Regions from separate parts of the Pseudomonas sp. 5Ae-yellow genome, predicted to be linked through region 3. Evidence: predicted binding sites of a transcription regulator. Region 3 holds the regulator's gene; each other region holds the start of a gene.
The links. The regulator LexA, encoded in region 3, represses DNA repair genes until DNA is damaged. The targets are predictions, from matches to a motif close to CTGTNTNNNNANACAG.

Region 1: a site for LexA is predicted at 2,082-2,097, ahead of imuA (translesion DNA synthesis-associated protein ImuA). Genes of this name have one in related genera too.
Region 2: a site for LexA is predicted at 1,499-1,514, ahead of recN (DNA repair protein RecN). Genes of this name have one in related genera too.

What each region holds. Positions count from the first base shown of each region.
Region 1 is NZ_JACGWE010000002.1:60,822-63,997, forward strand. It holds partial or broken gene H4J77_RS02300 (error-prone DNA polymerase) at 1-43, opposite strand, end outside; gene H4J77_RS02305 (DNA polymerase Y family protein) at 19-1,428, opposite strand; gene imuA (translesion DNA synthesis-associated protein ImuA) at 1,436-2,053, opposite strand; gene ispD (2-C-methyl-D-erythritol 4-phosphate cytidylyltransferase) at 2,207-2,905, opposite strand; gene H4J77_RS02320 (septum formation initiator family protein) at 2,902-3,174, opposite strand.
Region 2 is NZ_JACGWE010000013.1:87,546-90,721, reverse strand. It holds gene recN (DNA repair protein RecN) at 1-1,473, opposite strand, end outside; gene grpE (nucleotide exchange factor GrpE) at 1,699-2,271, shown strand; gene dnaK (molecular chaperone DnaK) at 2,361-3,176, shown strand, end outside.
Region 3 is NZ_JACGWE010000003.1:77,058-80,233, forward strand. It holds gene nagZ (beta-N-acetylhexosaminidase) at 1-32, opposite strand, end outside; gene H4J77_RS03360 (L,D-transpeptidase) at 88-576, opposite strand; gene H4J77_RS03365 (TetR/AcrR family transcriptional regulator) at 640-1,314, opposite strand; gene lexA (transcriptional repressor LexA) at 1,514-2,122, shown strand; gene sulA (SOS-induced cell division inhibitor SulA) at 2,133-2,633, shown strand; gene H4J77_RS03380 (hypothetical protein) at 2,782-3,021, opposite strand; gene H4J77_RS03385 (DUF6586 family protein) at 3,086-3,176, opposite strand, start outside.

The DNA of each region.
Region 1 (3,176 bases), on a different contig from region 3:
GTTCCGCGTAAGGGCTACTCATGCAAACCATCCATGCACCCAGAACTGATCCGGTTTGCCTGCCGGGTGAAAGACCCAGGCACGACGCCCGTCTGCGGTTTCGATCAGATAGTAATCACGCCGCACGTCAGCGCCATCCCACCAACCGGATTCAATTCGCTCCGGCCCGGCCAATACCCGTGGAAAAAAGTCAGATAAGGGCTGCGGGTCAGACAACAACCAGCCCGGCCGCGACACCTGTGCGCCGCTAACGCGAGTGCCCTGACCCAACTCGCTCCAGGCACGCTCAGGTCGGTGATCTGCCTGAGCAGCGATGCCACCAACAGCCTCGTCACCAAGGCGCGCGCGCAGGCGTTCGCGTAGTTGCTCCCAGCCGAGTGACTGCTGAGGTCGCTCAGTAAAAAGCTCGGCCGCCGCCGGGACAAAACGCGGTAAATCCTGAGCCTGCAGGCTCAAGGCTTGCACCGGCGCTACCAATTGCACCGGTTCAAGGCGTCCACGCGCCAGCTCGAATAACATCTCGGGTTCACGCTCGGCGCTAAGCAGACCCACCCTGACCTCGGTGGCCGCTCCACCACGATGCTCAAGCAGCAACAAGAAACGCTGAACACCACAGTCGCGGCCAGCGAGAAAGCTGGCCAGATCAGCGGTTAAACGGCGTAAGGGAAACAACAAAGCGGTACTGGACTCGACATCAAAGTTGAACTCAATGCGCCCATGAAAGTGATCAGGCGGACGATAGCAATCCAGCGCCTGCGGCAAATGCCCGTGCAGGCGGTCAATATGCTCCAGCACCGCCCGCGAGAAACGTTTGGCGACACTCGCCCGCGGCAATGCATGCACCTGCTCCAGACGGCGCAAGCCCATCCCGGCAAAAGCGCTGGCCACTTCGGGCGCAAAGCCACAACGACTAATCGGTAAGCTGCCCAACCGCTGTGGTAATTGCGCTTCGTCTACCGCCAAGCCATCGGCCACGTTAGCCAGTATTCGTGCGGCCAGGGCATTGGGCGCCAGCACAATACGATGCTGAAACCCCTGTGCCTGCAGCTCTTCGCGCAAGCGCTGCTCAAAGCGCGGCCAGGGACCGAACAGACTCAAACTGGACTCCACCTCCAGCAACAGGGCGCGGGGGAAATCCAGACTGACATGGGAGCTGAAGCGGTAACCCCAGGCCGCCAGAAACTGTTGCCAGTGCTCCACCTGCTGCGGCTGGTACTCTTCACAATCAAAGTGTTCAACCAGAGCCCGAGCAACTGTCAGGGTCTGGCCACGGCGAAGACCCAACGCCTGGGCCGAAGGATTAACAGCCTGCAGCACCCGTCGCTGCAGTGGTCCGCTGAGTAAGACCAGCGGAGCCTGCGGATCGTCACGACGACGCAACACCGCATCCAGCGCCAATTGCGGGAAAAGAATACAGGCCCAACGCATGCGCGCCTCAGTGCCAGCCGGAAAAATGGATCGGCTTAGCCGGTGCCAAGCCACCTCGGCATTTGAGAATGCGCAGCTGCGGCGGGCGTAGCTCAAGCAACAGCCGAACAGCCGCCGGAGAGGAGTTCACCGCTTCCTTTTGTGGGCGACAGACAAAGGCCAGCGTCTGCCCGCTATCAGCTGCCACCTGTAAACGTCGCAAGGCCCTATCATTGGCGCGCTCAGGCCAGCTCACCACAGCGCCACAACTACCGGAGCGCAAGCACTGCTCGGCCGCCCACAGTGCATCGCTTCCCGTGGCCCGAATAATCGACAACTGAGACAACGTGACCCCGGCCATTAACCAGGCGGCAGGAAAGGGAATCGCCGGCGGGCCGACCAGCACGACTCGCTCACCGGCTAGCGTCAAACGCGCCAGGGTTGGCCACAGCAGCTGCAACTCACCGCTGCCCAGTGTCGGCAAGAGTAATTCATTGACCGCTGCCGCCTGCCACCCGCCAGCGGGCAGCACCGCATCCAGCCCAGAGTGCCCGGTAGGCTGGCGCGTCGTGGGCGGCAAATCCTGCTGACCACGCCATATACGGCGCTCCTGCAGCAAGGTATCAAGCGCAACTACGGACCCCATCGACCACCTCCTGTCTGGATGCAATATACTGTATATCTGTACAGCATATTTATTCAAAGACAGGCGGTCAATCGGTAAACAACAGGAACGACCAATGGTTGGTCAACATTGACCAGGCAAACCAATAGCGGGGGGAAGAAAGACAGATAAAGATCAGTGTTGGCGGTGCGCCAGCCACTCCAGATCCTCGGGGCGGGTTACCTTGATGTTATCCGCACGCCCTTCCACCAGTAGCGGCGCCATGCCGGCCCACTCCATCGCGGAAGCTTCATCGGTAATGCTAGCACCAGCTGCAAGGGCATCCGTGAGGGCTTGCTGCAGCGCGCCCAGACGGAACATCTGTGGCGTATACGCCTGCCAGAACAAGGAGCGATCTGGCGTAGCGCTGACTCGGCCGTCATCGCCCACCTGCTTCAGGGTGTCACGTACCGGAACGGCCAATAGACCACCTACCGGATCGTCGGCCAGGGTATGAATCAACTTCTGCAGATCACTGTCAGTCAGATTGGGGCGAGCAGCATCGTGGACCAACACCCAGTCGGCATCGACGGCGCCAAGCTGGCGCAGCGCCAGCAAACCCTTGAGTACCGAGTCGGCTCGCTCGCGCCCACCTGCCGTGCGAGTGATACGTGAGTCACGAGCGCAGGGCAGCTCATCCCACCAGTCATCAGCGGCCGACAATGCCACAACCAGCCCACTCAGACCGGGCTGATCAAGAAAGCAATCCAGGGTATGTTCAATCAGGGTGCGCTGACCCCAGAGAAGGTACTGCTTTGGCCGGTCTGCCTGCATACGCGAACCGACGCCGGCCGCTGGCAGCACCACCCAGAAAGGAAGTGTCACAGCAATTATTCGCCGCTTAACTGAAACAGGGTTTCACCCTGCTTGACCATACCCAACTCATGTCGGGCACGCTCTTCGACGGTTTCAACACCTTGCTTGAGTTCGATAACTTCAGCTGTGAGCACACGATTACGCTCCAGCAACTGTTCGTTCTCGCGTTCCTGGCCGGCAATCTGTTGTTTAAGCTGCGCCACATGCGCCAGGCTGCCTTCACCAACCCACAGGCGATATTGCAGGCCAGCCAACAAGACCAATGCACCCAGCCATAGCCATTTCACAA
Region 2 (3,176 bases), on a different contig from region 3:
TACTGTCAGTACCTGGCCGCGTGCGCCGAGCTGGCGCAGGAGCTGGCCGACGATTTCGGCGGTGGGGCCACCAATACCTACATCAACCTCATCAAATACCAGCGTGGGTACGCGAGAGGTTTGCGCTGTGATCACCTGAATCCCCAGGCTGATACGCGAGAGTTCGCCGCCGGAGGCGACCTTGGCCAATGACTTGGCTGGTTGGCCAGGGTTGGCGCTAACCAGAAACTCAACGGTCTCAAGCCCGGTAACCGGATAGCCCACCGCGTCTAACGCCGTTAGTTGTAGCTCAACTCGGCCGCCGGGCATGCCAAGTTGCTGTATTTCTTTGCTCACAGCCTTGCTCAGGCGTACTGCTTCTTTCTTGCGACTGGCGGAGAGCTTTTCGGCCAGTTTTTGGTAATGCTCTTGATAGGCCTGCAACTCTTCTTGCAGTTGCTCTGCGTCGGCGCCTCTTTGTTGTTGCGCTTCAAGTTCATCGATTAGCTGTTGTTGCAGCGCAGGCAACTCTTGCGGAGTGATGCGATGCTTGCGCGCCAGCTCAAAAATGGCGCTCATGCGTTCTTCTACGTGTTGCTGTCTTTCCGGATCTGCTTCGAAGTGATCCAGGTAGCGGGTCAGCTCGCCTACCGCCTCTTCAATCTGTATCTGCGCACTGGCGATCAAGTCGTTGGCGTCGCGCAGGTGTGCGTTGTGCGCCTTGAAGCTATCCAGGCGTTGCAGGCAGGAGGTCAGGGCTTCCAGCACGCTGCCGGCGTCGTTTTCGCTGCAGACATTTATGACGTGTTGGCAGGAGTGCTGGATCTGGTCGGCGCTGGCGAGCTGGCGTTGCTCGTTTTCCAGCGCTTCAAGTTCGCCTTCTTGCAGGCTGAGGTTTTCCAGTTCATCCAATTGGTAGGCTAGCAACTGCTGACGGGCAAGCTGCTCGTCACCCTGCTGACTGAGTTGGTTGAGCGTTTTCTCGGTTTGCTTGCAACGCTGCGCGGCCAGCTGAACCTGTCGTGCCAGATCACCGGCGCCGGCAAACTCGTCCAGTAGACGGCGGTGGGTATCGGTCTTGAGTAGCGATTGGTGTTCATGCTGGCTGTGGATATCGATCAGCATTTCGCCCAGTGCACGCAAGTCCTGCTGTGGGCATGGCGAGCCGTTGATGTAGCCACGCGAACGACCTTCGGCGGTAATCACGCGGCGCAGTATCACCTGGTGATCGTCCTGCTGCAGGTCGCGGTTTTTCAGCCACTCCTGTGCTTCGGCTATGTCGCCAATATCGAAGGTAGCGAGTATGTCGGCTTTGTCAGTTCCGGGGCGCACGGTGCCGCTATCCGCACGGCCACCCAGGGTCAGTGCCAGCGCGTCGAGCATGATCGATTTGCCGGCGCCGGTTTCGCCGGATATAACGCTCATACCGCCGCGCAGCTCCAGCTCAAGATGGTCGACAATGGCGTAATTATTGACCGCAAGGTGTACCAGCATGACTCGCGCTCCCTTGGTAAGTGTTCTGGTTATTTATACAGTAGTTTGCTTTGTGTCGACAAGTGCCGCCTTAAAATTGGCATGACTTGCCTAATTCCCCTTGAAGCGCTGAATTGCGACCCCATATAGGTTGGCAGCAAGGCTTATATTGATCTGGGCAGGGCGGCTCCGCGGTTTTATAGGTGTTTGCCGTATGCCCCTTTTTTTGCATGACAGGAGAAACAGATGGCAGATGAACAGAGACCCGATCTGCAGGATCAGGACGGCCTGGTAGACGAGACCCTGGATACGCCTGAAGGTGATCTTGCGGCACGCATTGCCAGTCTGGAAGAGCAGCTGGCGACAGCTCAGGATCAGGCCATTCGCGCAGCTGCGGATGTGCAGAATGCGCGGCGTCGGGCGGAGCAGGAAGTTGAGAAGGCGCACAAGTTTGCGCTGGAGCGCTTTGCCGGTGACCTGCTGCCGGTACTCGATAGTCTGGAGCGTGGTTTGGAGTTGTCCAATCCGGACGATCCGGCGATCAAGCCGATGCGCGAAGGTATTGAGCTGACGCTGAAGATGTTTGCTGACACCTTGGGTCGTTTTCAAATCGTCCCGGTTGTGCCTGAAGGTGAGCCCTTTAATCCGGAGTTCCATCAGGCGATGGCAATGGAAGAAAGCGCTAATGTTGAGCCAAATACTGTGCTCAAGGTGTTCCAGAAAGGTTACACGTTAAGCGGTCGTTTGTTGCGCCCCGCTATGGTGGTAGTCAGCAAACCGCCGGTAGAGCCCGCTCCCTCTATTGATGAGCAGGCTTGAAATAAATTTCGGTGACCCCATTTAGGGTTCATACGCAGAATAAACCTCGCCGCTGGTTAGACGCGGCAGCATGACTTGGAGAATTAAACATGGGCAAGATTATCGGTATTGACTTGGGGACCACCAACTCCTGCGTCTCCATTATGGAAAATGGCACAGCCAAAGTTATTGAGAATGCTGAGGGCGGTCGTACTACACCCTCTATCGTCGCCTACACCAAAGACGGCGAGACGCTGGTAGGTCAGTCTGCCAAGCGCCAGTCTGTGACCAATCCGCATAACACTCTGTACGCGGTGAAGCGTCTGATCGGTCGTCGTTTTGAAGAAGACGTCGTTCAGAAAGACATCAAGCTGGTGCCTTACAAAATCGTTAAAGCCGACAATGGCGATGCCTGGGTTCAGGTTAACGATGAGAAAATGGCGCCGCCGCAGGTGTCGGCAGAAGTGCTGAAGAAAATGAAGAAGACCGCCGAAGACTATCTTGGCGAGCCGGTGACCGAAGCTGTTATTACGGTGCCTGCGTACTTTAACGATAGTCAGCGTCAGGCAACCAAGGATGCTGGCCGTATTGCTGGTCTGGACGTCAAACGCATCATTAACGAGCCTACCGCAGCAGCGTTGGCTTACGGTATGGACAAGGCGCGTGGCGACTCCACCATCGTGGTCTATGACCTGGGTGGCGGTACCTTCGACGTGTCTGTGATTGAAATTGCCGAAGTTGACGGCGAGCACCAGTTTGAAGTGTTGGCCACCAATGGCGACACCTTCCTGGGTGGCGAAGACTTCGATATGCGCCTGATCGACTATCTGGCCGATGAGTTCAAAAAGGAAAACGGCGTTGATCTGCACAACGATCCGCTGGCCCTGCAGCGGCTTAAAGAGGCAGCAGAGAAAGCCAAGATCGAG
Region 3 (3,176 bases):
GGCTCAAGCCATAGGCCTGGCAGATCCAGCATCAAAGAACCTTGTTTCAAGCAACCACCTCCTGACAAAGGGAAACGCAGCGCCTGCTCAGGCGGCGTCAATCTGAACAGTACAACCGACCGGTGTGCTGTCGAACAGTTCCAGCATATCTTCGTTGCGCAGCCGAATGCAGCCATGCGAAAGCGGCTCACCCATCGGCTGATCATCTCCGGTGCCATGCAGGTATATGTAGCGGCGCTGCGAATCGACCTGCCCGCCTCGGTTGAAACCAGGCCGATTGCCGCACAACCAGAGAATACGCGTGAGTATCCAGTCACGCTGGGGATTAGCAGCAGCCAGCTCCGGCGTCCATACCTCGCCGGTCGGACGACGGCCGATATAAACACTACCCAGTGGCTGACCAGCACCGATGCGGGCGCGAACGCGGTGCTCACCACGCGGAGTGCATCCGGAGCCGGAGCGCTCGCCCAAGCCATTGAGCGCCGAAGAGACAGGATAGCAACAGACAACCTTACCGGCCTGAAAACCCGTGAGCTGCTGTGCTGCGATAGAGATATGAATATGGTCCAACTGCATGATCAACTCCGTTACCAGCGCACACGATAACGGATCAGCCACCTATAGGTAAGAGCGTAAAAGCTAAACCACCGCGCTTTCGATCGTCTCGCGCTTTGCAGGCAGCGTATCTGCGCGCATGCCAGCAGCGAGGAAAGGCACCATCAAACGCAGCACCTGATCGACCGCACGATGCTCCGCGAACTCAGCCTCGGCTATAGCGCGGAGCGCCTTCATGCTGGACATGGTGAATGCGGCAGTTCCCAACATGAAATGCACGCGCCAGAAAAGCTCAGGCGCTGGAACATTCGGCACAGTGCCGCCAACCAGTGACATATAGCGCTGAAAGACCTTGCCATACACTTCGGCCAGATACTTACGCAGATGCCCCTGGCTCTGACTGAACGCCAACCCCAAAAGACGCATAAAGGTAGAGAGATCATTGCCGCTACGCGGCTTGACCGTCAGCGCCTGGTCTACCAGCATTTCCAGCAAGCCTTCCAGGCTAAGTTGCCGCAGATCACCACGCTGTTCGTGTTCATCCAGCTCGCGCTCGAGACTACTCACAAAGGGATCCAGGAAACGCACAAAAACAGCTTGGATGAGCGATTTTTTCGACCCGAAGTGATAATTGACTGCAGCGAGATTGACGCCTGCCTTGCTCGTAATCAGGCGCAAAGACGTTTCAGCAAAGCCTTTCTCTGCGAACAGCTGCTCAGCTGCATCCAATATGCGCTTAACGGTATCAGACTGCGCCATCAGGGCTCTCCAAGGTGTTGATATTTGATTCAAACATACGTTTAAAACGATTTAATTGTCAACCCTGTTTGGGACCACTCGGCGCAACCTTAATCGGCACAGCAAAGAATACGAAGGCTGAATATCCTAAACAGGGGTTGCCGAAGCAGAACAACTGTATATAATCACAGCTACTGGATAAAAAAACAGGCTCTACCCAATGCAGAAGCTAACCGCAAGACAACAGCAGGTACTGGCCTTTATCAAGGAATATATGGATAGCAACGGCTATCCGCCCACTCGAGTAGATATTGCCAAGACATTGGGCTTCAAATCGCCCAACGCTGCAGAGGATCACTTGCGCGCCCTGGCGCGTAAAGGCGCAATCGAGATGATTCCTGGCGCCTCACGAGGCATCCGACTGCCTGAAGGCGAGCCGGAAGCCAGTGAAGACCGCCTACCGGTTATCGGTCGAGTAGCTGCCGGGGCACCAGTACTGGCACTCGAGAACATCGAAGATCATTGTCGCATTGACCCTGGTTTCTTCCACCCACGCGCGGACTTTCTGTTGCGCGTACAAGGTGAAAGCATGAAGGACATTGGCATCATGGATGGTGACTTGCTGGCCGTTCATCGCACCACAGAGGCGCGTAATGGCCAGATAGTCGTAGCGCGTATCGGTGATGAGGTCACGGTTAAGCGCTTTCAGAAGCAAGGACGCAAGGTGTCCTTGCATGCAGAGAACCCCGAATTCAAGCCGATTGTAGTCAATCTGGCAGAACAGGAACTTACCATTGAAGGTTTGAGCGTCGGTGTAATCCGTCGCTGAGGAGCTGAGAATGCAGTACGCCCGCCCTGACCAACAGACATTGACCCAAGCTGATCTGTTTCATAACGCCTTGATGGCAACACGTATGGAGCACAACCAGTTTGCCCGTTTGCAGCAGCCCAAACCGCTGTCTTCAACAGAAGAACAGGAGTACGGCTACAGCGAAATCAGCTTGCAGGGTGCTGCCCGCCAGTGCCTGCAATGGCTTGCTCCCGTACTGCGTGATCTCAGCAACAATGCAGCCCCGTTGTGGCTTACCCTGATCGACCCACCCGCCAGCCTGAGTAATCAGTGGCTGCGCAATGCCGACCTAGACCCCGAGCGAATCATGATCGTTCGCTCCAAGCCAGGCATGGACGTCACCAAACTATGCTGCGACCTGCTCAAACTAGGTGGAAGCCATACTGTCGTCAGCTGGCTACTACCCGACAGCAGCACTGCCCCACGCCTCGGGCGTGCAGCGCAAGCCGGCCACTGCCGCAGCCTCAACATCCGACTTCAAGCCGCGTGACAAACAAAAAGGCCAGAGACATTATCTCTGGCCTTTTTATTCAGCTGCGACTGGCAGAAACACGATTCAAGTCTCCAGCCAACACACTGCGGAGCGGCCTAACTAGCAACGCATTAGTTGCGCCAACTCCGTGCCAGCTGAAATCCGCTCAGTGGAGAACACGATCCTCAGGGATATGCTCGTCCTCTTCCTCATCCATAATCTGCCCGGCTGCTTGCATACCAGCACTGATCATGGCCTTGGCTACTTCAATGTAGTTGCCCTGAAGGTAATCTTTGGCGTCAACCGAGAACTCGATCACCAGCAATGGCTCGCCCTCTTCGTCGGAGCGACGCAGAGCGACCTTGCCATTATCCAGCTCAACGATTTCAAGAAAGGGTGAAGGCATCTAATCTGGTCTCCTGTAGTGCAGGCGCGCAGTATACCATAGCGCACCATCTACCGCAGCCCGACTACCACTCAAGCATGCCTTCCCGGTAGCTGCGCACACGCTCGTTGAGAGCAATGCAAGCTTCGTTAGCATCCTCCAAAGACCACTCCGCT